DNA from 4 places in the Rhizobium sp. SYY.PMSO genome. Region 4 is predicted to be linked to each of the others. Evidence: riboswitches for the same ligand, from Rfam matches in the RefSeq annotation. Region 4 holds a riboswitch; each other region holds the start of a gene.

Region 1 (6,052 bases), on a different replicon from region 4:
TTCCGGAACGGGAAGACCGCCGCGCTTCGCAGATCGGCTGATCGCTTCCCCGCTTCAGCCGCCGGTCAGAGCAGCGAGCTCTTCGGCGGCTTTACGCCGTTGAGATGGTAATTGCCGACGATGGTGTGTGTGCGCCGCGCGGAATCACGCAGCGTGTGAATTCGGGCATTGCGCCAATGGCGATCGAGGTTGAGCCCGATACGGGCCGACATCATGCCGGCAAGATCAAACAGCGCATTGGCTGCTTCCATCGCGATATCGGCCGTAACCGTCACGGCTGCCGCGACAGACAGTGCGGCATCGACGACGTGATCCTCGGTGAGATTGATCTGGGCGGCGTCGATCCTGCTGCCGGCGCGCTCCACGATGGCTGTCGCCGCTTCGATCCGGATGGCAATCCCGCCGATCCTCGTGACGGTCAGCGGGTCGTCCGCGGCCCGCTCGAAACCACCGTCAGCCGATGGCTGCGACTTTACGAACGCCATGGCCGCCGCCAGCGCGGACCGGGCGATGCCGAGGCTGATGCCGGCATGGGTAAGCTGGTTCACGCAATCGATCACCGTTGGCTGGGCCAGCTTGTCGCGATGCAGGAGCACGGCATCGGCATTGAGGTAGACATCGTGCAGAATGGTCGTGCCGTCTCCAGACGTTCTCTGGCCAAAGCCATCCCAATCGTCGATGATCTGGATGCCTTCGGTATTCCTGGGCACGACGGCTGCCACGAGTTTCTTGCGGTCGTCCGGAACGAACAGGGCAATCCAGTCCGAAAACAGAATGCTGGCGGAAGGCGAGCTTCGGCCGCTGAGGCGAAAGCCGCGCCCGTTCGATGTCAGATGCAGCGCATTTTGATCGGTTCCGCCGATGCCGGGTTCGGAAAAGACGCCACAGAATCGGTCGCCTATGATGGCCCGGTCAAAAAGGAAGGCTCGCTGATCCTCGCCTCCGCCGATCCGCACCGCCTCCAGCACATGAAAATGCGTCTGCAGTATCTGCGCGAGGGAAGGGTCCGCCTCCGCCAGAATGGCAATGACCTCGGCAAGAACGCAGTTTGAAATATCGATGCCGCCATGCTCCGAAGGTACGGAAATTCCGAGCAGGCCCGATTGGGACAGGGCCTCGACCTCATCGTAGGGCAAGATGCGGTTGATGTCGCGATCGCTTGCCTGCTGTGCGAAACCGGTTGCGAGCGAACGTGCGATATCGAGCGCTTCCTCTTCGCTTTGAATAGGATGCGCGGGCTGCCTGACGTGTTCGTGCAACTGTGAAACAGTTCCCATTCACCACTCCTCGGCCAGCTCCAGGTCGATTGTCCCTGCTTATTCGATCCGCGCTTCTTTCAGCATAATAGGTGGAGAATGCAAAAATTGTAAGCGCGCAGCCGAGACGCCGTGGCCGGGCAGAAGACCTGCCTTTGGTCGTTTACCGGTTGTAACGCCGCCGAAAGCGGCTCGGGATGCCGCCTTTCGGGGTCGTTGAACTTCTGTTTCCCTGACGCGGATCGAAGATGCGCCACGCGGAAAAGCAGAGCCTCCGCGACATCTCTTCGCCGCAGCATCTTCGACCTTGTTTCGCTCCGATAAGAAAGCACTTGCTAGAGGCGCATTTTCGCGCTTTCATATACGACTAAATAAGTAGACAATGGCAACATCCCGCCGCCCGATAGCTTTTGCGAAGCAGTTCCGTGGCGGCCGATTGCAGGCATCCGGCATTGGATCGGAGTTGGATCTGCGTATCGCATCTTTCTTTCAGCGGAGGGAATTCCCGATTGAAGGAATGCGTCGAGTTGAGAACCGAAGCGGTTTCCGTGCGTTCTGTCAGCCCTCGTGTATCGGCTGCCGGCATCCGAAATCGGAGTTCGTGTTTCTGGGCCTGTAAACGTGTAGCCCCAAGAAAGGTATGATCGACCACCTCTCGCCCCAGGAGTTGATATGACGGTTCAGGGATTCTTTTCCGCCAGGACAAATGCGGCGCAGCCTTACGCGATGCCGCGCATCGCCGTGGTCGGGCGTGGCTTTTCCGGCATGATGATGGCGATCGCCCTAATGAAAGCAGTGCGGTTTCCCTTCCATCTGCAGCTTTTCGATCCCAATTCCAGCGTCAGCGGCGGTCAGGCGCTGGCTTCCGGGCATAGCAGCGAGATCCTCAACAGCCGCGTTCGCGACCTTTCGGTTTCGGCCGGCGATCCGGACGATTTCAATCAATGGCTTTGCGGCAATGCTCCTTTCCGGAGCGCCGTTCCCGCCGCCATCCCCGGCTTCCTGCAGATCTTCGTGCCGAAGAGCATTTTCAGCGACTACGTCTATCAGCGCTTTTCTGAAGCGTTTTCGTCGCGGCGCGACGTTGCGGTGCAAGTCAGTAGCGAGATGGTTTTCGGGATTCGCCGTGTGCGCGGCGGTCGCTTCGTGGTGGAAAGCGATGGCGCCGCCAATGCGCCGTTCGACATGGTGGTGCTGGCGACCGGCTACGGCGTCACCGATCAGGAATCCCAGGCCGGCGATCTCGCGAATGTCCCGACCACCGTGCGCGCGCGCCGTCTCGTATCGCGTCCGCATACGATCCTGCTCGGCAGCGGACTGCGCGTCGTCGATCGGCTGCTGCAGATGCGGGAAAGCGGCTATACGGGGCAGATCACCATAGTCTCGCGGCGCGGCTTCCTGCCTCAGAGCCACACGCGGAACAATGCCGATCCCGTCTTCCCCGCCGATGAGATGCCCGGCAAGCTCAGCGAAATCGTTCGCTTTGTCCGCAAGGCTTGCGGCGAGGCGGAAACAAACGGCCAGAGCTGGCAATCCGTCATGAACGGCTTGCGCAAGCATGCGCGGTCGCTGTGGCGTTCCTTGCCGGCCAGCCAGAAGCAGCAGTTCAACCGGCATCTCAGGGCGCTCTATGACAGCCACCGCAACCGGCTGCCCGAGGCGCTGCATGTTCGCCTGAAGCAGGAACTGGCCGAGGGCAATACCCTGCTGCGGCGCGGTCATTTCATCCGGCGCACGCCGACCGGGCTGATCCTGAAGCCTGCAGGCCGGCAAGAGACGGAACAGCTCTATGCCGACGATGTCATCGACTGTCGATGCCAGGCGCCCGATCTGAATGCTCCATTGCTGCGGAGCCTGATCGACACCGGTCTCGCTGTGCCGGATGAACTGGGTCTCGGTCTTGCCGTCGAGGCGACGGGCGCGCTCGAGGTGAATGGGCGCACGACGGAAGGGCTCTTCGCCATCGGCCCCCTGGGGCTGGGCAGTCTTCCCGACATCGATCTGGTGCCGGAAATCGTGACGCAGGCCTATGCGGCAGCGGAAAGCGTCGCGGAGCGCTTCCATCCGCAATGCAAGGCAGTCTAGCAGCTCCGCCTTTCTCCTTGAGGTGATAAGGGCAGAGATCATTCATCGTTTCCATTGGAGGTGCTATCGAACGGCGGGAAAATAGCGGCTTGCCAATAGTTATGTAATAACGTAACAAATTGCCACTCCCAATGTCGAACCCAAGGACAAGCGAAAGCGCCCATGACATCGCCGTTGCCCGATTCCGCTTTCTATGAGATGAATAGCCTTGATGGTGCCGCCTTCGGATCGATCCTGCTGGCGGCTGAAAAGGGAACACGGTGCGGATTACCCATCAGGGGCCAAAACCGTGGCTGCCCCCGCAACTGTAAGCGGAGAGCGCGTTCGCAGCATGCCACTGGCTTTATGCCGGGAAGGCGCGAACGGGTTGTGACCCGCGAGCCAGGAGACCTGCCATCGACGATATCAACCGCAACGGACGGGGTGATCCGATGGAAAATCAGTGGTTGGGCGGGGACGCCGTTGCGTCCGTTGGCCCTATCTTGACTTTGCCTCCGGCGAATTCTCCGGGAGGCATTTCATGGACAAGGAAAAAGAGGCGACGCACCGGATTACCGTGTGCACGAACTGCCGTCATGTCGGCAAGCCGTGCCGGCCCGGTCTCGATCTCCTGAGGCATCTGCAAGCCGCCATTTCTCAGGCGGGTGCGATGCTTTCCGACGATTTCAGCCTTGAAGGCAGTGTCTGCATGGCAGGCTGCGAACGGCCCTGCACGGTCGCTTTTCAGGCGACGGCAAAGGCGACGTACCTCTTCGGCGACATAGAGGACGCTGCCGATATCGGCGCGCTCGTTTCCTTCGCGCGGCTGTATCGGGATCGCCCCGATGGGCTGACGCGCGAAAGCGAGCGGCCGCGAGCGCTCAGCGGCAAGACCCTGGCGCGCATCCCGGCGGCCATTGTTTCGGCGGAACGCCGATCGGTCGCGCTGCAATAGGAGCCGATCATGTCCGAACGAAGCGCGCGATTGGACGCCGACGGCGTCACCTGGGGCCCACAGAAGGGCATGCCGATCATCAGCGGCATCAATCTGTCCGTCGAAGCCGGCGCCCGGCTGGCCATTATCGGTCCGAACGGGGCGGGCAAATCGACGCTGTTGCGTTGCCTCTATCGCGGCGTCAAGCCGCAGCGGGGCGTGGTGAGGCTCGATGGCGTCGATCTCTGGTCCATCGGTCCGAAAGAAGCGGCGCAACGGATTGCCGTCGTCCCGCAGGAGACGCCGGGAGATTTTCCCTTCAGCGTGCGCGATGTCGTGCTGATGGGGCGCATTCCGCATCGCAAAGGCATGGCGCGCTGGAGCGACCGGGATCACGACGTCACGACCAGGGCTCTCGCACGCCTGGAGCTGGAGCCTCTGGCGCTTCGTCAGTTCGCGTCGCTGTCGGGCGGCGAAAAGCAGCGGGCGCTGATTGCCCGCGCATTGGCGCAGGAGCCCGAACTCATCGTTCTCGATGAGCCGACAAACCACCTCGATATCCGGCACCAGCTCGAGATTCTCGAGCTTCTGAAGGGGGTGGGGCCGACGATCATCACGACGCTGCACGACATCAACCTTGCCGCAGACTTTGCGACCCATGTCGCCGTTCTCGATTGCGGCCGGCTCACGGGGCATGGCGAGCCGGCCGAGGTCCTGACGGTGGAGCACGTATCGAACGCATTCCGTGTCGGCGCCCGCCTTCATCCGGCCGACAGCGGTCCGCAACGTTTTTCCTTTTCCCTTCGATAATCCGATCATTGGAGCCCTTCATGTTTTCCCGCATATCCTTCTCTGCCGTGGCCTTGCTCGCTGGAAGCCTGCTTGCGGGCGCGGCCCTTGCCGAGCCCGTCACCATTCGCAGCTGCAATCGCGACGTGACTTTCGACAAGGCGCCCGAGCGCGCCGTCTCGAACGACGTCAATCTGACCGAAATGATGCTGGCGCTGAAACTTCAGGATCGCATGGTCGGCTACACCGGCGTTTCCGGCTGGAAGACGCTGGACGAGAAGCTGCGCGAGGGTGTCAGGGAACTGCCGGAACTGTCTCCGAAATATCCGAGCAAGGAGGTGCTGCTCGGCGCCAATGCGGATTTCTATTTCGCCGGCTGGAATTACGGCATGAAGGTCGGGGGCGAGGTGACGCCGGAGACCCTGGCGCCCCTCGGCATCAAGGTTTACGAGCTGACGGAATCCTGCATCTTCGTCATGCAGAAGAACAAACCGACTATGGACGACATGTTCGTCGATCTCCTTAATCTCGGCAGGATCTTCCGCGTCGAGGACAGAGCGCAGGCGCTGGTTGCCGGCTACCGCAAGCAACTCGGCGAGATTCAGGCGAAGATCGGTCACATCGACAAGCCGACGCGCGTTTTCGTCTATGATTCCGGTGAGGAGAAGCCATTCACATCGGGCCGCTATGGCATCCCGACGGCCATGATCGAGGCCGCCGGCGGCGTAAACGTCATGGACGATGTCGAGAAGAGCTGGACGGAAGTCTCCTGGGAGCCGGTCATCGAGAAAAACCCGGAAGTCATCGTCATCGTCGATTATGGCCAGGTGACCGCCGCGCAGAAGATCGCTTTCCTTAAGGGCAACCCGGCCTTCAAGAATATCGATGCCGTGAAGAACGATCGTTTCGTCGTGTTGCCCTATGTGGAGGCGACCCCGGGCCCGCGCAACATCGAGGCCATCGCCGCCCTGGCGAAGGCTCTCCACCCGAACGCGATGTGATTATCGAT
Region 2 (6,052 bases), on a different replicon from region 4:
GGTGCCCCGCCGCGGACCGCCCCGGCGCCTTCCCCGCATGAGGGATTTACTGGATCATTTCATGGAGATTGCCCGGGATCTCCTGCCGGCGGCGTTCATGCGGATGCCGGCCCTCTCGTGAAGATCGGGAACGGCGATGGAAATTGATGCGCATCTGGTCTCGCTGATCCGCGTCCTGGGGCAGGTGGCCATCATCGTCTACGCCTATTCCTGGGTCATCCGGATCGTCGACCGCGGCCCTTTGAAATCTGTCGCCGTCGGGCTGCTGTTCGGGTTGATCGGCATGTTGTCGATGGCCGACCCGATCCAGTGGATGCCCGGCGTCATCCAGGACGGGCGCTCGATCCTGCTCGTTCTTGCGCCTATTTACGGTGGTCTTCTGGGAACCGTGGTCGCCGCGGCGATGATGGGCCTGTTTCGTTTCATGGTCGGCGGCGTGGGCGCCATCGGCGGTGTCGTCGGCATCTTTATCGTTGCGTTCGCGGGTTATATGCTCAGCCTCCTGCCGCGAAAATGGATCGGTACGGGGTGGAAGCGGTCGGCGTTGCTCGGCCTGGGCACCTGCACATCGCTCGTCGTTCTCGCCTTTCTGCCATGGGCGGTGGTGCGCGAGCTTCTTCTCTCGGCAACGTTGCCGACCGTGGTCGTCAATATACTCGGCGTCTTTCTTCTTTCGGATCTGCTGGGCCGGGAGCAATATCGCATCGGCATCCAGCGCGCGCTCGAGAATGAAGCGAGCCTCGACCCGCTGACAAGGCTTCCCAACCGCCGGGTCCTGCAGCGGGAAGGGGATCGCTGCTGCAAGGAAGCGGGCATCCGGCGCATCCCTTTTTCGATCATCATGCTCGATATCGATCACTTCAAGAAGATCAACGACAGCTGGGGCCATTCCTTCGGCGATACCGTGCTGGCGCGGGTGGCGGATGTCATCCGGCGGACCGTGCGCAAGACCGATATCGCCGCCCGCTATGGCGGGGAAGAAATCGTCGTTCTGCTGCCGAACACCGATCTGCGGGCAGCCGCGACGGTTGCCGAGAAAATCCGCAGGGACATCGAAGCGACCGTTTTGATGTTCGGGCAGGAGGCCATCCGCGTCACCGTCAGCATCGGGACCGCCTGCTCGCTGGAGCCGACAACCGATTTCAAGCATGTGCTTGAGACAGCCGACAAGGCTCTCTATCGGGCAAAGGCGGCCGGACGAAACCGGGTGGAGCTGGCGGACGCCGCATAGGCAGAACGTCGCTTTTCGTGACCGGCAACGGGCATTCCCGCTTTTTGCTCTCCATGCGTTCTTGACGTCGAGGGGGTCGGCGGAATAACTGAACCCGACGGTTCCCCGAGGAAGGCTTCGAGGGGATTAATAGGGAACACGGTGAGGACGACCCAGGAAGGGCCGAAACCGTGGCTGCCCCCGCAACTGTAAGCGGATTGCCGATCATCCAGGAGTGGCCACTTGCCGGCCGTCTCCGAGGGCCTTGAGCCATGCCACTGCAAGCGTGCTTGCGGGAAGGCAGATGATCGTCAGATATCCGCGAGCCAGGAGACCTGCCGTCGATCACAATCCAATCAGCCGGGCGGGGATGCCCGGAAGGGACAGAGAATGATTGACCTGAGCCTTCGACCTTATCCGACGTTTATCGGCCTTGATTGGGATCTTCGCAACCGGCGGCGGTTTTTCTCGGCGCGGTCGCGCTGACGCTGCTCCGTATTCCTATCCTATCGAGATCTCCCATGCGCCATTTTTTGACGATCGCTACATTTGCACTCGGCTTGACCGGGTTTGCCGCGTCCGGCTTCGCCGCAACGCAATATCCCCTCACCATCAACAATTGCGGCCAGAAGATCACCTTCGAGAAGGCGCCGGCCAAGATCGTTTCGATCGGGCAGGGCATGACCGAAATCCTGCTGTCGCTCGGCCTTGCCGACAAGATTGCGGGAACGGCCGTCTGGGTCGGCCCGGTCCTGCCGCAATACGCCGAAGCCAACAGCAAGATCCCGCGCCTTGCCGACAACGATCCGAGCTTTGAGTCCGTCGTCGGCAAGGAGCCGGATCTGGTCGCCGCCGAATTCGAATGGCACGTCGGCCCGCAGGGCGCCGTCGGCAAGCGTGAGCAATTTTCCGCGCTTGGCATCAACACCTATATCGCGCCGACGGATTGCGTCGCCAAGGTCAATACGGATGGCGGCGACGGCGTGCGCAAGGAGCTGTTCACGATGGATCTGGTCTACCAGGAGATCGATGAGCTCGCGCAGATCTTCGACGTCAAGGATCGCGGCGATGCGCTGATCGCCGACCTGAAGACGCGAGAAGCGAATGCGGTCGCCTCGATCGCCGGCGCGAGATCCAAGGATCTGCCGATCGTGTTCTGGTTTTCCAGCAAGGAGGTCAACGGCGATGCCTATATTGCCGGCAAGAACAGCGCGCCGGCCTATATCCTGAAGACGCTCGGCGCCAGGAATGTCGTGACGACCGAGGAGGAATGGCCGCTGGTCGGCTGGGAAACGATCGCACAGGCCAATCCGGCCGTCATCGTCATCGCGACGATGGATCGCCGCCGCTATGCGGCCGACGATCCGAAGGTGAAGCTCGACTTCCTTGAGAAGGACCCGGTCACGAGCGAGCTCGATGCCGTCAAGAACAAGCATTTCGTCATGATGGATGCGCAATCGATGAACCCGACCATCCGGACCATCGACGGCATCGAAATATTGGCCAAGGGCATCAAGTCCTTCGGCATGGCGCAGTAAATTGCGCCTGTTTTCAAGATGGCGGTCATGGTGGGCACTTCCGGTGCTTATCATGGCTGCGCTCGTGCTTCTGGCCTTCATGATCAGTCTCGCCGTGTCCATCGGCGAGATTTCGATCCCGTTGTCGACGACGGCCAAGGCCGTGTCGAACCGGCTGTTCGGGACGCAGTTCGAGCTTAGCCGGATCCATCAGGGCATCGTCTGGGATTATCGCCTCAGCCGTGCGCTGGTCGCCGCAAGCGCCGGCGCGTCGCTGGCGTTGAGCGGGGCGGTGTTGCAGGCGCTGCTTCGCAATCCGCTTGCCGAGCCCTATGTGCTCGGCATTTCCGCCGGCGCGTCCACGGGGGCGGTCTGCATCATGATCCTCGGCCTCGGTTACGGGATCGTGGGTCTTTCCACCGGCGCCTTTCTCGGCGCGGTCGCGGCTTTTCTGTTTGTCGGCCTGCTCGCGGCAGGCGTCGGCGGCACGAGCGAGCGTATCATTCTATGCGGTGTCGCCGGTTCGCAGCTTTTCAATGCGCTTACCTCCTATATCGTCACCACCTCGGCCAATGCCGAGCAGGCAAGAGGCGTCATGTTCTGGCTGCTCGGTTCCATGAGCGGCGTGCGCTGGCCGGACGTTTATCTTTCGGGGCCGGTCGCCATCCTCGGGTTTGCGGTCTGCATGGCGCATGTCCGCGTTCTCGATGCCTTTGTCTTCGGCACGGATGCCGCCGCCTCGCTCGGAATTGCCGTGCGGCGGGCCCAGATCGTCCTGCTCGGCGCGACGGCCTTCATGACGGCTGCGGTCGTCAGCATCGTCGGGTCGATCGGTTTCGTTGGCCTCGTCATTCCACATGCGGCCCGCTTTGCGGTCGGCCCGGGCCACGACCGGCTGCTGCCGGTGGCGGCGCTGAGCGGCGCCATCTTCATGGTCGGCGCGGATATCATTTCGAGGATCATCATACCCCAGCAGATCTTGCCGATCGGCGTGGTCACGGCATTGTTCGGCGCTCCGGCCTTCGCAATCATTCTCTATCGTGCCCGGAGGACGGCATGAGCATCGCAGTCGATACGGTGACATTTGCTGCCGGTAATACGTTGATCGTCAACGGCGTCAGCCTGAGGGTCGAAAAGGGCAAGGTCCTTGGCCTTCTCGGGCCGAATGGCTCCGGAAAATCCAGCCTGCTGCGGCTGATCTGCCGGTTGCGAAAGGTCAGGAGCGGCGTCATCCGGCTTGGCGGCAGCGATATCGCCTCGATCTCGCGCGGGGATATCGCCCGCCGCATCGCGCTCGTCGAACAGCAGGCGACGACCGACACCCAGGTCACGGTGATGGACGTCGTGCGCCTCGGTCGCACGCCGTATCGCGGTCCGCTGTCATCGTGGAGTGCCGGCGACGATGCCGCCGTCTCGGAAGCGCTTGCCCGCGTCGGCATGCGGGATCGCGCCGCGCAGTCATGGCAGACCCTGTCTGGCGGCGAACGGCAGCGCGTCCATATCGCCAGGGCGCTTGCCCAGACTCCGAGCGAACTGCTGCTCGACGAGCCGACCAATCATCTCGATATCCAGCATCAGCTCGACATTCTCGGTCTCGTCTCCAGGCTCGATGTGACCTCCATCGTCGCGCTGCACGATCTCAATCTGGCGGCCATGTTCTGCGACCAACTCGCCGTGTTGCAGAAAGGCGAGGTGGTCGCCGCCGGCCCGCCGGAGCAGGTCCTGACGCAGGAGCTGATCGCGCGGGTTTTCGGCGTGCGCGCGCATGTCCAGAAATCCTCCGTGCACGGTCGCTGCAACATTCAGTATATGGCGGACTGATGTCACGGCAGGCGCTCGTCAATACGGCGTCGGCGGCGGGAGCATGCAAAGGCGGAAGGCCACGCCGCGATCGTTCGGAATTGCGGAAAAACAAGTTGGTGCGGGCCTGCGATTTCATGCGGAACCGCTTCAGTTCAACCTGTGGCGGAACATCCATGCGGCGATCGGCATCGTTACTGCGGCGATGGCGACCAGCGCCAGCATGTCCGGAAGCAGCGTATCGATGCCCGCGCCTTCGAGATAGACGCTGCGGGTAATGCTGATCGCATATTTCAGCGGATTGATCATCGTCGCATATTGCAGAATTTCCGGCATGTTGTCCGTCGGCGACATCAGCCCGGACAGCAGCATGAACGGCATCAGGAAGACGAAGCACAGGATCATCGCCTGCTGCATGTTGGCCGCGATTGACGACAGAAACAGCCCGAAGCCGATGGCCGCGGCAAGGAAAAGGCTTAGCCCCAGATAAAGCGTGAGAAAGGAGCCTGCAAACGGGATATGGAACCAGAACAACGCCACCAGCAGGATCGTGGTTGCCTGCGTGATGCCGACGATCATCGACGGCACGGCCTTGCCGATCATGATCTCGGTCGGCGTGAACGGGGCGACCAGCAGCTGGTCGAAGGTTCCTTCCTCGCGTTCGCGGGCAACGGACATGGCCGTCAGCATCATCGTCATCAGCATGGTGATCGTCCCGATGAGCGAGGGCACCATGCTCCACCGCGTTTCCAGTTGCGGGTTGTACCATGCGCGGGTCGTGACCTGCACGCCGCTGCCGGTACTTCCCTTCTGCGCGAGCCAGTTTGATGCGAAGTCACTGACGATCGTATTGGCGTAGCCCTGGGCGATGCCGCTCGTGTTGGAATTCCTGCCGTCCGCGACGATCTGCACCGTGCCGGAGGTGCCGGCCTCCAGTTGTCTTTCGAAATCATGCTCGATGACGACGATCAGGAGCACCTGCTTGGTATCGAGCAGCCTGACGGCCTGGCCGGTCTGTGCCAGCGTCGCCGCCCGTTCGAAGATGCCCGATCCCTCCAGCTTCGCGACCAGGTCCCTCGATGCCGTCGTTCTGTCCTGATCGACGAGCGCATAGGGGACGGTATTGAGGTCATAGGTGGCGGCATAGCCGAAGATCAGGCATTGAAGGATGGGCGGGATGACAAGGCTTGTCCGGCTTCTCGGGTCCTTCAGGATCACGAGGAGCTCCTTGCGGATCAGGGTTGCGATGCGCAGAAGCGATGCGATCAGCATGGTCAGGCGATCCTCTTGCGCGTCATTCGCACGGCGAGAGCCAGAAGCGCCGTGGCCATGCCGGCCAGAACGGCGGCATTGGGCAGGATGACGGTCCATATATTGCCGGCGAGAAACAGGGTCTGCAGAAGGGTGACGAAATACCGGCCCGGAAAGATGTAGGTGACGATCTGCACGGCCCAGGGCATGCTCCGGGGATCGAACATGAAGCCCGAAAGCATCATGGCCGGCAGGAATGTGGCGAGCACGGTGA
Region 3 (6,052 bases), on a different replicon from region 4:
ATAGGCAAAGACCGGCAGCGGCCGCATACCCTCGGCGACAAGAGCCTCTATCACGGCTTCGACAGGCTTCGTCTCACCGCTTTGAACCAGCGCGCGATAAAAGGAAATCGCGACCGTTGGGGGATTGAATCCCTCCTCCGCTACCATCGAAGCTTTGGAAACTCTCCGCCATTCCTCGACACCGATCACGCCCCGTCCCGGCCACCATATGCCGGCCTTCATCAGGGGCACGGCAGGCATCGGCTTCTCGGCGCCTGAGAGCATCGCCTCGGCATAGGCAAGGAATGCACTGGAATTCGCCTCGCCGCCTTCGATCAGATAGGACCACAGCGCATTGAGATCGTCGAGAACGACATTGGAAAACGGGGTCAATCCGGGATCGGGCTTCGAGTCGCCCGGCAACACCGCAATCAAGGCCCCCTGACGCGCCGCACAGGCATGCAGCGCCTCCAGTGCATAGTGAAAATAGCTCGCTCCTCCGAGCGCCCGCACGATGATGAGCTTCGCATGCCGGGCCGTCCTGTCGATATAGGTATCGACGGACATCGGATGCTTTAGGCTCATCAGGCTCGCAAGCCGAAGGGAACGGCCGCCTTCGCCGTGCGCTGCGGCAACAGCCGCAAGCTCGGTATCGGCGGCAGACAGAAAGAGGATATCGCCGGGCGACTGGCCAAGGTCGATTGCCTCCTCGCCGTCGCTGATCGTTCCTTTTTGAGCTAGAAGGAGGTGCATTGGACCTCAGAGTACGCAGCTGCATACCCCCCTCTGTCACGTCGTGACATCTCCCCCGCAGGGGAGGAGATCATTCCAAGCAATGCCTTACACGCTCCATTCCCCAAACCTCCTGAAACTTCAGAGGTGAGTTGTTTGAGGACGATGAAGCCACGAGCTCCCAATCTCCCCCCCTGTGGGGGAGATGACGCGAAAGCGACAGAGGGGGGTATCGCACGGCAAAGGCTCAGCATCGATCAGACCAGCGCCTCGATTGCCTTGCGCACGATCGTCTCGTCCATCTCATGCAGGCCGATCACCACGAGCCGGGTCGCCCGTGCTTCGCCCGGCGTCCAGGCACGATCGAAATAGGTGTCGATGCGGCTGCCGACGGCCTGCACCTGTAGGCGCATTGGCTTGCCGGGCACGTCGACAAAGCCCTTGAGGCGCAGGACATCGTGTTCCGCGATCACGCCCTTCAGCGCCTCGACGAAGGCTGCCGGGTCGGCAACCGGGCCGAGCTCGACGACGAAGCTGTCGAATTCGTCGTGATCGTGCGGCGTGCCGTCTTCATGCTCGAGCTCGTGATGCGACTTGCGATTGACGATATCGCCTTCCGTGCCGATGCCGAGGCCAAGCAGGACGGCGGCAGGAACATCGCCGTTCTTCGCTTCGATGATCGTCGGCTTGCGGGCGGTACGTGAGGCGACCTCGGCGCGGACGCGGCCGAGACCGTCGACATCGATCAGGTCGGTCTTGTTGAGCACGATCAGATCGGCGCAGGTCAGCTGATCCTCGAACAGTTCCTCGATCGGGCTTTCATGGTCGAGCGAATCGTCCTCGACGCGGCGAGCCTCCACGGCGTCGTGATCGTCGGCAAAGCGGCCGGCGGCAACGGCCGCGCTGTCGACCACGGTGATGACGCCATCGACGGTAACGTGCGTGCGGATATCGGGCCAGTTGAAGGCGGCGACCAGCGGCTGCGGCAGCGCAAGGCCCGACGTTTCGATGACGATATGATCCGGACGGGCATCGCGCTCCAGAAGCTTCGTCATGGTCGGAATGAAATCGTCGGCGACGGTGCAGCAGATGCAGCCGTTGGTCAGCTCGATGATATCGTCCTCGGTGCAGTTCTCCGCGCCGCAGCCTTTGAGCACGTCGCCATCGACGCCGAGATCGCCGAACTCGTTAATGATCAGCGCGATCTTCTTGCCGCCGGCATTCTGCAGGAGGTTGCGGATCATCGTCGTCTTGCCGGCTCCCAGGAAGCCGGTAATGACGGTGGCGGGAATCTTTTCCTGGTTCATGTGGATCAACCCTTCATTTTCAGCGGCAAGCCCGCTGCGATAAAATAAACTTCGGCACTCGCCGCCGCGACCATCTGGTGCAGGCGGCCGGCATGATCGCGAAACTCGCGCGCCATGCGATTTTCCGGCACGATTCCGAGGCCGACTTCGTTGGATACGAGAACGAGCCGCGATCGCGCCGTCGGCAGAAAGGCGGTCAAGGCGGCAAACTCCGCCGCCATATTCCGTTCCGCCATCATCAGATTGGTCACCCAGAGCGTCAGGCAGTCCACCAGCACGGCGCGCCCTTCGGCATCGATCGCGGTCAGTCGCGACACGATATCCAGCGGCTCCTCATGCGTCTGCCATAGTTCGCCGCGGTCGGCGCGGTGCTGCGCGATGCGCTCGCGCATCTCATCGTCCCACGCCTGCCCGGTCGCCACATAATGGCGTTCGAGACCGCTATCCGAAATGAGGGATTCGGCGAATCCGGATTTGCCGGAACGCGCCCCGCCGAGGACGAAAACAGCCCGGGAAGTCAAAGAGGACATGCGCTATTCCCGCTCCCGCGCAACTGCGCAGGCCGGCAGCGCGGAGCTGAAACCGAAAAACAGGCGCCTCCCCGCCGAAAACTCGTCTTGTGCCATGACAACCTCCGTGCTGGCAGCGGAACTCACGTTCCTGGAACAGGCTCTGCGCCCGGCACGCGTGGCAGGTCTCCTGGCTCGCGGATAAAGCGCCGCGACGGGGGCGAACCGAAACCGGTCGCCCCCGACGTGCGCCAGCGGATCTTCCTCGCCTTCCCGGCAATGCATCATGAAAAGGCGGACGATTCGTAGAATGAGAGGCGTCCTGCCCCGGCTGATCATGATGCCCCGCCAGTGGCTTTTCCGGCTTGACGCCGTCCCGCCCGTTCGCCCCATGCGAACCACCGGCGGAATGCCATTCAAACCGAACGAAAGACCCTGACCGCTCTACAGTCGCGGGGTCGGCTGTGATGAGAACGCCCGGATTGGGTCCGTCCCTTCACATTCCCTTTTCATCCCATGCGGCAGATCGCCGCTCGGGAACCATTCGTTATGCCGGCAATGATTAGGCTTTCACTTCCTTCAAGTCAATCAAGGGCATGGATGCGACGCCCATCGTCCTGATTGCGAAACAGGCAAAATATTCCTGCAAAATCGGCGGCTTTTTTGCCGTATTTCTTTGATGTTAGGAGTTTATAGAGGATAAGTCCTCACATTCGAGTAAAAACGTATCGTCCGTTTCCCATGTTGCAGAAATTCCAACCGCGCCGCCTCGGCGTCTTCTCGGCCCTATTCGACCTCGGTCGGTTCAGAGCATTGCTGCGCCGTGGCGAATTGGGACTTGTTTTCGCCGGCGCGCTGGTGGGGGTAGCCTCCGGTTGCGCCGTGACCACGATGAGCTTCATCTCGCGCAAGCTCCACAGCATCATCTACGGCATCACTGACTACGAACGCCTGAGCTCGGCGGCGGTGGCGATTCCCGACAAATCCGTGCTGCTGATAGCGCCCATAGCGGGCGGCATCATCCTCGGCATCCTGCTCTATATATTGTCGCGCACGCGCAAGAAGCCGATGGTCGACCCGATCGAAGCCAACGCGCTGCATGGCGGCCGCATGTCGCTCACCGACAGCATGCTGGTCGCCGTGCAAAACCTGATTTCGAACGGATTCGGCGCCTCGGTCGGGCTCGAGGCAGGCTATACGCAGCTTGCCGCCGGCATCGCCTCGAAGTTCGGCTACAAGATGCAGATGCGCCGGGCGGACCTGCGCATGCTCGTCGGCTGCGGCGCAGCCGGCGCCATTGCCGCCGCATTCAACGCACCGCTCACCGGCGCCTTCTATGCCTTCGAGCTCATTATCGGCAGCTATTCCATCCTGACCCTGACGCCGGTCGTCGTTTCGGCACTGATATCGACGATGATCGCAAGGTTGCTCGCCGGCGACGATTTCGCCATCGACATCGATCATTTCGGCGCGATCGTTCCGGCGGACTATCTTCCGGCCGTCCTGCTCGGCGCCTTCTGTGCCGGCATCGGCATCCTGATCATGCAGGGCGTCGCCTGGGTCGAAGAGCTCGCACGCAAGAGTTCGATCGCACCGGCCTTCCGTCCCGCGCTGGGCGGCCTCGTCGTCGGGATGCTGGCGCTGATTTCGCCGCAGGTTCTGTCCGCGGGTCACGGCGCGCTGCATCTCAACCTGTCGACAAATGCAACGCTGGGGGCGCTGGTCGGCCTCTTCATTCTGAAATCGCTGGCCTCCGCGGTATCGATCGGCTCCGGCTTCAGGGGCGGCCTGTTCTTCGCGTCGTTGTTCATGGGCGCGCTGCTCGGCAAGATCTTCGCCTATTGCGCCCCGTATCTCGATCACGCCACGCTGACACCGGTCGTCTATGCCGTGGTCGGCATGAGTTCGCTGGCCGTCGCCATCATCGGCGGCCCGCTGACCATGACGTTCCTGGCGCTCGAAATCACCGGCGACTTTCCGATCACGGCGCTGGTGCTGGCGGCCGTCATCACCTCGTCGCTCGTGGTCCGCACGACCTTCGGCTACTCCTTCGCCACATGGCGCTTCCATCTGCGCGGGGAAAGCATCCGCAGCGCCCACGACGTCGGCTGGATCCGCAGCCTTACCGTCGCCCGCATGATGCGCCCCGACGTGCACACTGCAAGCGTCGGCATGAGCATCGAGGAGTTTCGCCGGAACTTTCCGATCGGCTCGGCCCAGCGCGTCATCCTGGTCGATCAGAACGAGAAATATTCCGGAATGGTTCTCGTGCCAGACATCTACGCGAGCCCCGTGGAAAAGGACGACGAGGAACACGGACTTTCCGACTTCATCCGGCATCGCAATGAATTCCTGCAGCCGCAGATGAACGCCAAGCAGGCCGCCGCCATGTTCGACCAGACCAAAAGCGAAGCGCTCGTCGTGGTCAACGACCTGATCGAGCGCAAGGTGATCGGCCTGCTGACGGAAAGCTATACGCTGCGCCGCTACAGCGAAGAACTCGACCGTCGACGCCGCGAAGTCTCGGGCGAGCTCTGAAGGGCTCGGCTGCGCAAGAGCGCCGCGCATCCCTGGTCGACACGCTTTACCGGACCAGGCTGTCGAGCCAGGCCGGATCGAGCACGCTTTCCAATTCGGCCGCGATGTCGTCCAGCGCCGTGTCGACACCGGCGCGGTAGTCCGTGCGCTCGCCGGCCAGACCAAAGCTTGCGAGCAGCCTTGCCCGATAGGCGTCGCTGCCGAACAGCCCGTGCAGATATGTGCCCATGACGCGGCCGTCCGGCGACACCGCTCCGTCGGGGCGGCCGTCGATGACGGTCGAGGGCCGTTCGCAGTCGGCGCCGCGCGTCACGCCGAGATGGATCTCGTAGCCGGAGAGCGGCACGTCATATTCCTTCGATACGGCAAGGCTGTTGCGCACCGTCTTTTCCGGCGCCATCTCCGTCTCGATGTCCAGAAGACCCAATCCGGGCGTCTCGGTGAGCGATCCCTCGATGCCGAGTGGATCGTGGACCATGCGGCCGAGCATCTGGTAGCCGCCGCAGATGCCGATGACACGGCCGCCCCTGCGCACATGCGCGGCGATGTCGTGATCCCATCCCTGGCCGCGCAGATCGAGAAGATCACCGATCGTCGACTTGGAGCCCGGCAGCACCACAAGTCCTGCGTCGGCCGGCAAGCGCTCGCCCGCCCGGACGAAGACGAGATCGACGTCGGGCTCCGCCCTCAACGGATCTAGGTCGTCGAAATTGGCGATGCGCGACAGCACCGGCACGGCAACCTTCAACGCACCGGTGGAGCCGCGCGCAAGCCGCTCCAGGACGACGGAATCCTCAGCCGGCAGGCGGGCCGCTGCCTTCAGCCACGGCACGACGCCGTGGCACTGCCAGCCCGTAAAGCCGCCGACAGCCTCTATGCCCTCACCGAAGAGCGAGACATCGCCGCGAAACTTGTTGATGATGTAGCCGCGGATCATCCGCCGGTCTTCCTCCGGCAGGATATGATAGGTGCCGACCAGCGACGCGA
Region 4 (6,052 bases):
AGACGCAATTCATCGGCTCGCCGCTGCAGGCTGGTGGCGAGCGACAGGGCCGAGGCGGATTGCCGCGCGCTGCGGATTTCCAGCGTCTTCAGTGAGCGGTGAAGCAGGGCGCAGTCCGTCGGCGACATCACCGCGCCGAGAGCGTTCTGCAGATACTTTATCCGCTCGGCAAGCCCTGCCGGCGCGGTGGCGGAAACAGCGACGACACCGCCCAGAAGATCGGAGTGGCCGTTGAGCATCTTCGTTGCCGAGTGCACGACGACATGGATACCGTGCTCGATCGGACGCTGGCCCGCGGGCGAGGAAAACGTGCTGTCGCAGACGGTGATTGCATTCACCTCGTTGCCGATCCGGGCAACGGCGGACAGGTCCACGATACGCAGCGTCGGGTTGGACGGCGTTTCGAACCAGAGCAGGCTCGGCCGATGCGCCGCGACTGCCTGCTTCAGGGCGTCGATGTCCGAGAAATCGACGAAATTTATCCTGTGGCCCGCCGTCACCGGCCTGACGTCTGCCAGCAGCCGGTAGACGCCGCCGTAGAGGTCGTGATGCGCCAGGATCGAGGAGCCGGCCGGCAAAGCCTCAAGCAATGTCGCCGCGGCCGAGAGGCCGCTCGGGAAGACGTGAGCGGTCTCCGCACCTTCGAGATCTGCGAGGCAAAGCTCCAGCATGTTGCGTGTCGGGTTGCCGCTGCGGGAATAGTCGAACCCTTTGCTGCGGCCGATGCCGTCCTGAACGAAGGTCGTTGCATGATAGACGGGGGGAATGACGGCGCCGGTCAAGGGATCGGGTTCCTGCCCGACATGGACGGCGCGGGTCGCGAAGGCCGCCTGATTGCGATTAAGCTCGTTTGCCACATTATTCCTTTCGATTTTGCCGAACGGCTGCAGCCTGAATCGCGGCCAATAACGACAATCATGTCCCGGAAGACCGAAATGACACTGACTTCTTACAAGTTCATGAGCAAGCCGAATTATCCATGCATGAACTGGGACGGCGAGGCGGAGATGCGAACCTGCGTCGGGGTCTTGCCGTAGATGCTCCTGAAGGACCCGGGTAAATGTACCGTGCTTGAAAAGCCAATCTCCATCGCGATATCGATGATGGATAAGAAAATATTCCTGACATAAATATATAAAGATTTATTTATGCCACTTGACTTTGGCGCTCCGTTGGTAAGAATCCGCGTGTCATGGTTCTCTGGGGCAGCTTGTCTGCCTTGGAGCTAAGAGGGAATCCGGTGAGCCGAGAAATCGGTTATTCCGGGGCTGCCCCCGCAACTGTAAACGGCGAGCCGCTGTCCACGACGTCACTGAGGCGACCAGCCTTGGGAAGACGGACAAAGGCGATAACCCGTGAGCCAGGAGACCTGCCAGGACAAGATAACGTCCACGGGCGGGGTGTCCCGGTGGTTGCTGCGACGGTTCCGAAAGGACCGTATTTGCACGCGTCCGCTTTACCCATGCCCCCTCAAACCAATGGGGTATGACAGTGTCACAGAACAACATTGCAGTAGCATCGCTCGGCTTTCCGAGAATCGGCCGGCATCGCGAGCTGAAATTCGCGCTTGAAGGCTTCTGGTCCGGCAAGATCGCAGAATCCGAATTACTTGAGACGGCCAGGAAGCTTCGGGCTGAAAACTGGTCTCTCCAGCGCGACTGCGGGATCACGCGCATCCCTTCCAACGATTTCTCCTTCTACGACCATGTGCTCGATACGGCCGTGATGGTAGGTGCCATCCCGTCCGTCTACGGCTGGACGGGCGGCGACGTCCTGCTGTCAACCTACTTCGCCATGGCGCGCGGCAGCCAGGGCGACGGTCATGCCGATTGCGGCCATACGCATCATGGTCACGGCGTGCCGGCGCTCGAAATGACCAAGTGGTTCGACACGAACTACCACTACATGGTGCCCGAAGTTTCCGAGGAGCAGGAATTCACGCTGACCTCGCAGAAGCCCCTCGACCATTTCCTGGAAGCCAGGGCGCTGGGCATTCACACCCGCCCGGTCGTGCTGGGGCCTGTTACCTTCCTGAAGCTCGCCAAGGCGCGCTCGGCAATCTTCAAGCCGCTGGATCTGCTGCCGAAACTGCTGCCGGTCTATGAAGAGCTGCTGCGCCGTCTCGCCGCTGCGGGTGCCGACTGGGTGCAGATCGATGAGCCGATCTCCGTCCTCGACCTGACCGAGGGCGAGCGTCACGCGCTTTCCGTCACCTACAAGACCCTGACGCAGGCCGTGCCGGAACTGAAGATCATGCTGGCGACCTATTTCGGCGGCCTGGCAGATAATCTTGCCGCCGTTGCCGCCCTGCCGGTCGCCGGTCTGCATGTCGATCTGCTGCGGGCTCCGGAGCAGCTCGACGATGTCTTGAAGGCCGTTCGCAAGGATCAGGTCCTGTCGCTCGGCGTTATCGACGGACGCAACATCTGGCGGGCCGACCTTGCCTCGATCCTCAACCGCCTTCAGCCGGTCGTGGCTGCCCGCGGCGGCGGCGGAGTGGAAGTGGCGACCTCGTGCTCGCTGCTCCATGTGCCGATCGATCTCGAGCTTGAGACGGCGCTCGATGCCGAGTTGAAGAGCTGGCTGGCATTCGCGACGCAGAAGCTCTCGGAGCTCTCCATTCTGGGTCGCGGTCTTTCCGAGGGCAAGGCTGCCGTCGCTGCCGAAGTCGACGCGGCCTCCAGAGCCATCGCCGCACGCGCCTCTTCCCCGAAAGTTACCGATCCGCTGGTGCGGGGTCGCATCGCCGGCATCGATGCGGGCATGAGGCAGCGCAAAAGCGCGTTTGCGGTGCGGCGCGCAGCACAGGCGGAAGCGATCAGGCTACCGCTCTTCCCGACGACGACGATCGGCTCCTTCCCTCAGACGCCGGAGGTTCGCAAGGTCCGTTCGGCGCATGCCAAGGGTACGCTGAGCTATGTCGACTACGAAGCTTTCCTGCGCAAGGAAACGGAGGCAACCATTCGCTGGCAGGAGGAAATCGGCCTCGACGTGCTGGTTCATGGCGAGTTCGAGCGCAACGACATGGTGCAGTATTTCGGCGAGCAGCTCTCGGGCTTCGCCTTCACCCAGCATGCCTGGGTGCAGAGCTATGGCTCTCGCTATGTCCGTCCGCCGATCATCTTCGGCGACGTTTCCAGGCCGAACCCGATGACGGTCCGCTGGTGGCAGTATTCGCAGTCGCTCACGGACAAGCCCGTCAAAGGCATGCTCACCGGTCCCGTCACGATTCTCAACTGGTCGTTCGTGCGTGACGATATTCCGCGCAGCGAGACGTGCCGGCAGATCGCGCTGGCCATCCGCGACGAGGTCAACGATCTCGAAGCCGCGGGCGCCAAGATGATCCAGATCGATGAAGCGGCCCTTCGCGAAGGCCTTCCGCTTCGCCACAAGGATTGGAAAACCTATCTCGATTGGGCGGTTGAAAGCTTCCGCATTTGCTCGAGCGGCGTCGACGATAAGACCCAGATTCACACGCATATGTGCTACTCCGAGTTCAATCAGATCATCGACGCCATCGCTGCGATGGATGCCGACGTTATTTCCATCGAGACTTCCCGGTCGAAGATGGAACTGCTCGATGCCTTCAGGAACTTCAAGTATCCGAACGAAATCGGCCCAGGTGTCTACGACATCCATTCGCCGCGTGTCCCCGAAGTCGGCGAGATGACCGAGCTCTTGTCGCTGGCACGCCAGCGGCTGCAGGACCGGCAGCTCTGGGTCAATCCCGATTGCGGACTGAAGACCCGCAAGTGGGACGAGGTCCGGCCGGCACTCGTCAATATGGTGCAGGCTGCAGCCGAGTTGCGCAAGGCCGCTCAGTAAAGCGATCTGATGGTCCGGCCAATCGCCGGACCATCCATCTTGTTAACCGGCAATCCGCTTTGGAAGTTGCGGCTTCTGCGAGCGACGCTGCCGACCGGCTCCCAAGTCGATCCCGTCAATGCTGCCAGCCTCTCCTTGTTCGTGATGGAGGAATTTGACATGACTTCGAGATCCGAAAGCCGTAACGGCGATCTGCGCATCTCCTTCGAGTTCTTTCCGCCGAAGTCGGAAGAGGCCGAGCAGCAATTGTGGAACACGGTTGCGGATCTGAGCGGCTGGGAGCCCGAGTTCGTCTCCGTGACCTATGGGGCAGGCGGCTCGACCAAGGCGCCGACGCTGTCGGCCGTGCGGCGGGTGATCCATGAGACGCCGTTCACGACCGCGTCGCATCTGACCTGTGTCGGCGCGACGCGCGAGGACACGCACCGGATGATCGACGAGTTCCTGGCGGCCGGCTGGCTCGATGCGCGTTTCGAGGGACTGGACGACAATACCGAGGAGCGGGCCAAGGTTGCAGCCGATGTCGCCGCCGAGCAGATCCGGGATCTGATGCGCCGCGGCATCCACGAGTTTCATCTCTATACGATGAACCGCTCGCCGCTGGTTTCCGCTTCGATCGAAAATATTCCCCAAGCAAATGCCGGCAATGCACGAGCTGGGCTTAAGCGGCCACGACCCGCTTCCGCGGGCGTATTGCCTTCACACGAACGCCTCGACCCGTTCCCAGGCGGCCGCCAGATGCCGTTCGATGATCTTCGACAGGCGATCGGCATCCCGCGCTTCGAAAGCTTCGATCATCTCTTCATGCTCGCGGACCGCCTTGGCCCAGTTCTCTTCGCCCTGATGCCCGACGAAGCGCACCCGCTTCAGGCGTCCCTGCAGCATGCCGTGGGTATAGGCCAGCGGCTCGTTGTCGGAAAGCGCCACGATGGCCGAGTGGATGTTCTGGTTCAGCTTGTAATATTCCATGCGCTTGCGCTCGCGATAATAGGCAAGCATCTGGTCATGCAGGGATCGGATATGCGCGATCTGCTCGTCGGTCGCACGCTCGCAGGCGATGCGTCCCGCAAGGCTCTCAAGGGTTCTGAGCACAAGCAACATGTCCTTGATGTCCTTGGCGTTGAACTGGCGCACAATGGCTCCTCGGGTCGGCACGAGCTCCACGAGCCCCTCGCTTGCCAGGAATTTTATCGCCTCGCGCAACGGCGTGCGGGAGACGCCGAGCCGCTGGCCCATCTGGGTCTCATGAATGCGCGAACCCGGCTGCAGCTCACCCTCGATGATCATGTCGCGCAGGCGATTGACGATCGCGTCGTGAAGGGACACGCGGGCGATCGGGCCGGACTCGCTGACAAATGCGCCCGATGTGCTCGAAACTGGGTCGGAGCCTGCCGCCATATCGATCCCCTAGCCTTTAGAAAATAATGATTTAGCTCTGGACGTACCTTTTCCGTCCACGTCTGTCCAGCCCTGATGCGGCATGTGGTATCATAATCTATTGCGTTCCGAATGTTGTATGCAAGATTTTCATCGTCAAGGGAATGCGTCGATAGCGTGCGGGCGGTTGCCTCAAAGCCAGCTGCAAGAACGAACAATTTCCACACCGTCCGCCGCCTCCGGGCCGCGCCTGCCATGGGCGGTCCTGCGGGAATCAGCCCCGAATTTGCAGCGCGACGCGATCGACGAGGTGGACGATACCGGCGAATGGCCGAGCGGAGCCAATATCGGCGCCGGCATGAAGCGGATCGTACGGCGGACCCGGCCCGGTGATGGATCGCAATGTCCATGTCGCGCTTTGCGCTGGATGCGATTGCCCATGGCGCGAATTTCGTTGACCATATACTGAACGGGCGGCAACCATGATCCATGGTGCCCGGCAGGCTAGATAGGGAGACTGGTCTTGATGCTTGATACGAGCGTTTCGTTCCTGACCGAACAGGACATGGCGGAACTCATCCAGTTCCGCCACGAACTTCACCGTCATCCGGAAATTTCGGGGGAGGAACATGAGACCGCGCAGCGTGTCGTGTCATTTCTCGCATCCCTGAACCCGGATCGGGTGGTGACCGCGCTCGGCAAGACCGGCGTGGCGGCGGTTTTTGCCGGAAACGAACCGGGGCCGACGATCCTTTTCCGATGCGAGCTCGATGCACTGCCCATAGCGGAAACAGGTTCGCCGCCTTACGCCTCGCGCGTTCCCGGCAAGGGGCACATGTGCGGACACGAC

The links. Region 4 has a riboswitch for cobalamin ahead of metE (5-methyltetrahydropteroyltriglutamate--homocysteine S-methyltransferase). Riboswitches for the same ligand answer to the same signal wherever they lie in the genome.
Region 1: another riboswitch for cobalamin. It lies ahead of ACJJVH_RS08090 (DUF1636 family protein); the one in region 4 lies ahead of metE (5-methyltetrahydropteroyltriglutamate--homocysteine S-methyltransferase).
Region 2: another riboswitch for cobalamin. It lies ahead of ACJJVH_RS20980 (ABC transporter substrate-binding protein); the one in region 4 lies ahead of metE (5-methyltetrahydropteroyltriglutamate--homocysteine S-methyltransferase).
Region 3: another riboswitch for cobalamin. It lies ahead of cobU (bifunctional adenosylcobinamide kinase/adenosylcobinamide-phosphate guanylyltransferase); the one in region 4 lies ahead of metE (5-methyltetrahydropteroyltriglutamate--homocysteine S-methyltransferase).

What each region holds. Positions count from the first base shown of each region.
Region 1 covers NZ_CP177349.1:1,670,655-1,676,706, reverse strand. Annotated here, with positions in the region: gene ACJJVH_RS08105 (RrF2 family transcriptional regulator) at 1-41, shown strand, start outside; gene ACJJVH_RS08100 (SfnB family sulfur acquisition oxidoreductase) at 66-1,277, opposite strand; gene ACJJVH_RS08095 (FAD/NAD(P)-binding protein) at 1,929-3,341, shown strand; cobalamin riboswitch at 3,537-3,754, shown strand; gene ACJJVH_RS08090 (DUF1636 family protein) at 3,862-4,275, shown strand; gene ACJJVH_RS08085 (ABC transporter ATP-binding protein) at 4,285-5,064, shown strand; gene ACJJVH_RS08080 (ABC transporter substrate-binding protein) at 5,085-6,044, shown strand.
Region 2 covers NZ_CP177350.1:556,180-562,231, forward strand. Annotated here, with positions in the region: gene ACJJVH_RS20975 (diguanylate cyclase) at 137-1,231, shown strand; cobalamin riboswitch at 1,313-1,568, shown strand; gene ACJJVH_RS20980 (ABC transporter substrate-binding protein) at 1,732-2,748, shown strand; gene ACJJVH_RS20985 (FecCD family ABC transporter permease) at 2,801-3,787, shown strand; gene ACJJVH_RS20990 (ABC transporter ATP-binding protein) at 3,784-4,548, shown strand; gene ACJJVH_RS20995 (ABC transporter permease) at 4,678-5,799, opposite strand; gene ACJJVH_RS21000 (ABC transporter permease) at 5,802-6,052, opposite strand, start outside.
Region 3 covers NZ_CP177349.1:1,631,466-1,637,517, forward strand. Annotated here, with positions in the region: gene cobN (cobaltochelatase subunit CobN) at 1-732, opposite strand, end outside; gene cobW (cobalamin biosynthesis protein CobW) at 969-2,018, opposite strand; gene cobU (bifunctional adenosylcobinamide kinase/adenosylcobinamide-phosphate guanylyltransferase) at 2,024-2,548, opposite strand; cobalamin riboswitch at 2,690-3,087, opposite strand; gene ACJJVH_RS07920 (chloride channel protein) at 3,269-5,065, shown strand; gene ACJJVH_RS07925 (cobyric acid synthase) at 5,112-6,052, opposite strand, start outside.
Region 4 covers NZ_CP177351.1:422,680-428,731, forward strand. Annotated here, with positions in the region: gene ACJJVH_RS28690 (trans-sulfuration enzyme family protein) at 1-857, opposite strand, end outside; cobalamin riboswitch at 1,177-1,392, shown strand; gene metE (5-methyltetrahydropteroyltriglutamate--homocysteine S-methyltransferase) at 1,492-3,825, shown strand; partial or broken gene ACJJVH_RS28700 (methylenetetrahydrofolate reductase) at 3,985-4,485, shown strand; gene ACJJVH_RS28705 (GntR family transcriptional regulator) at 4,525-5,223, opposite strand; gene ACJJVH_RS28710 (amidohydrolase) at 5,729-6,052, shown strand, end outside.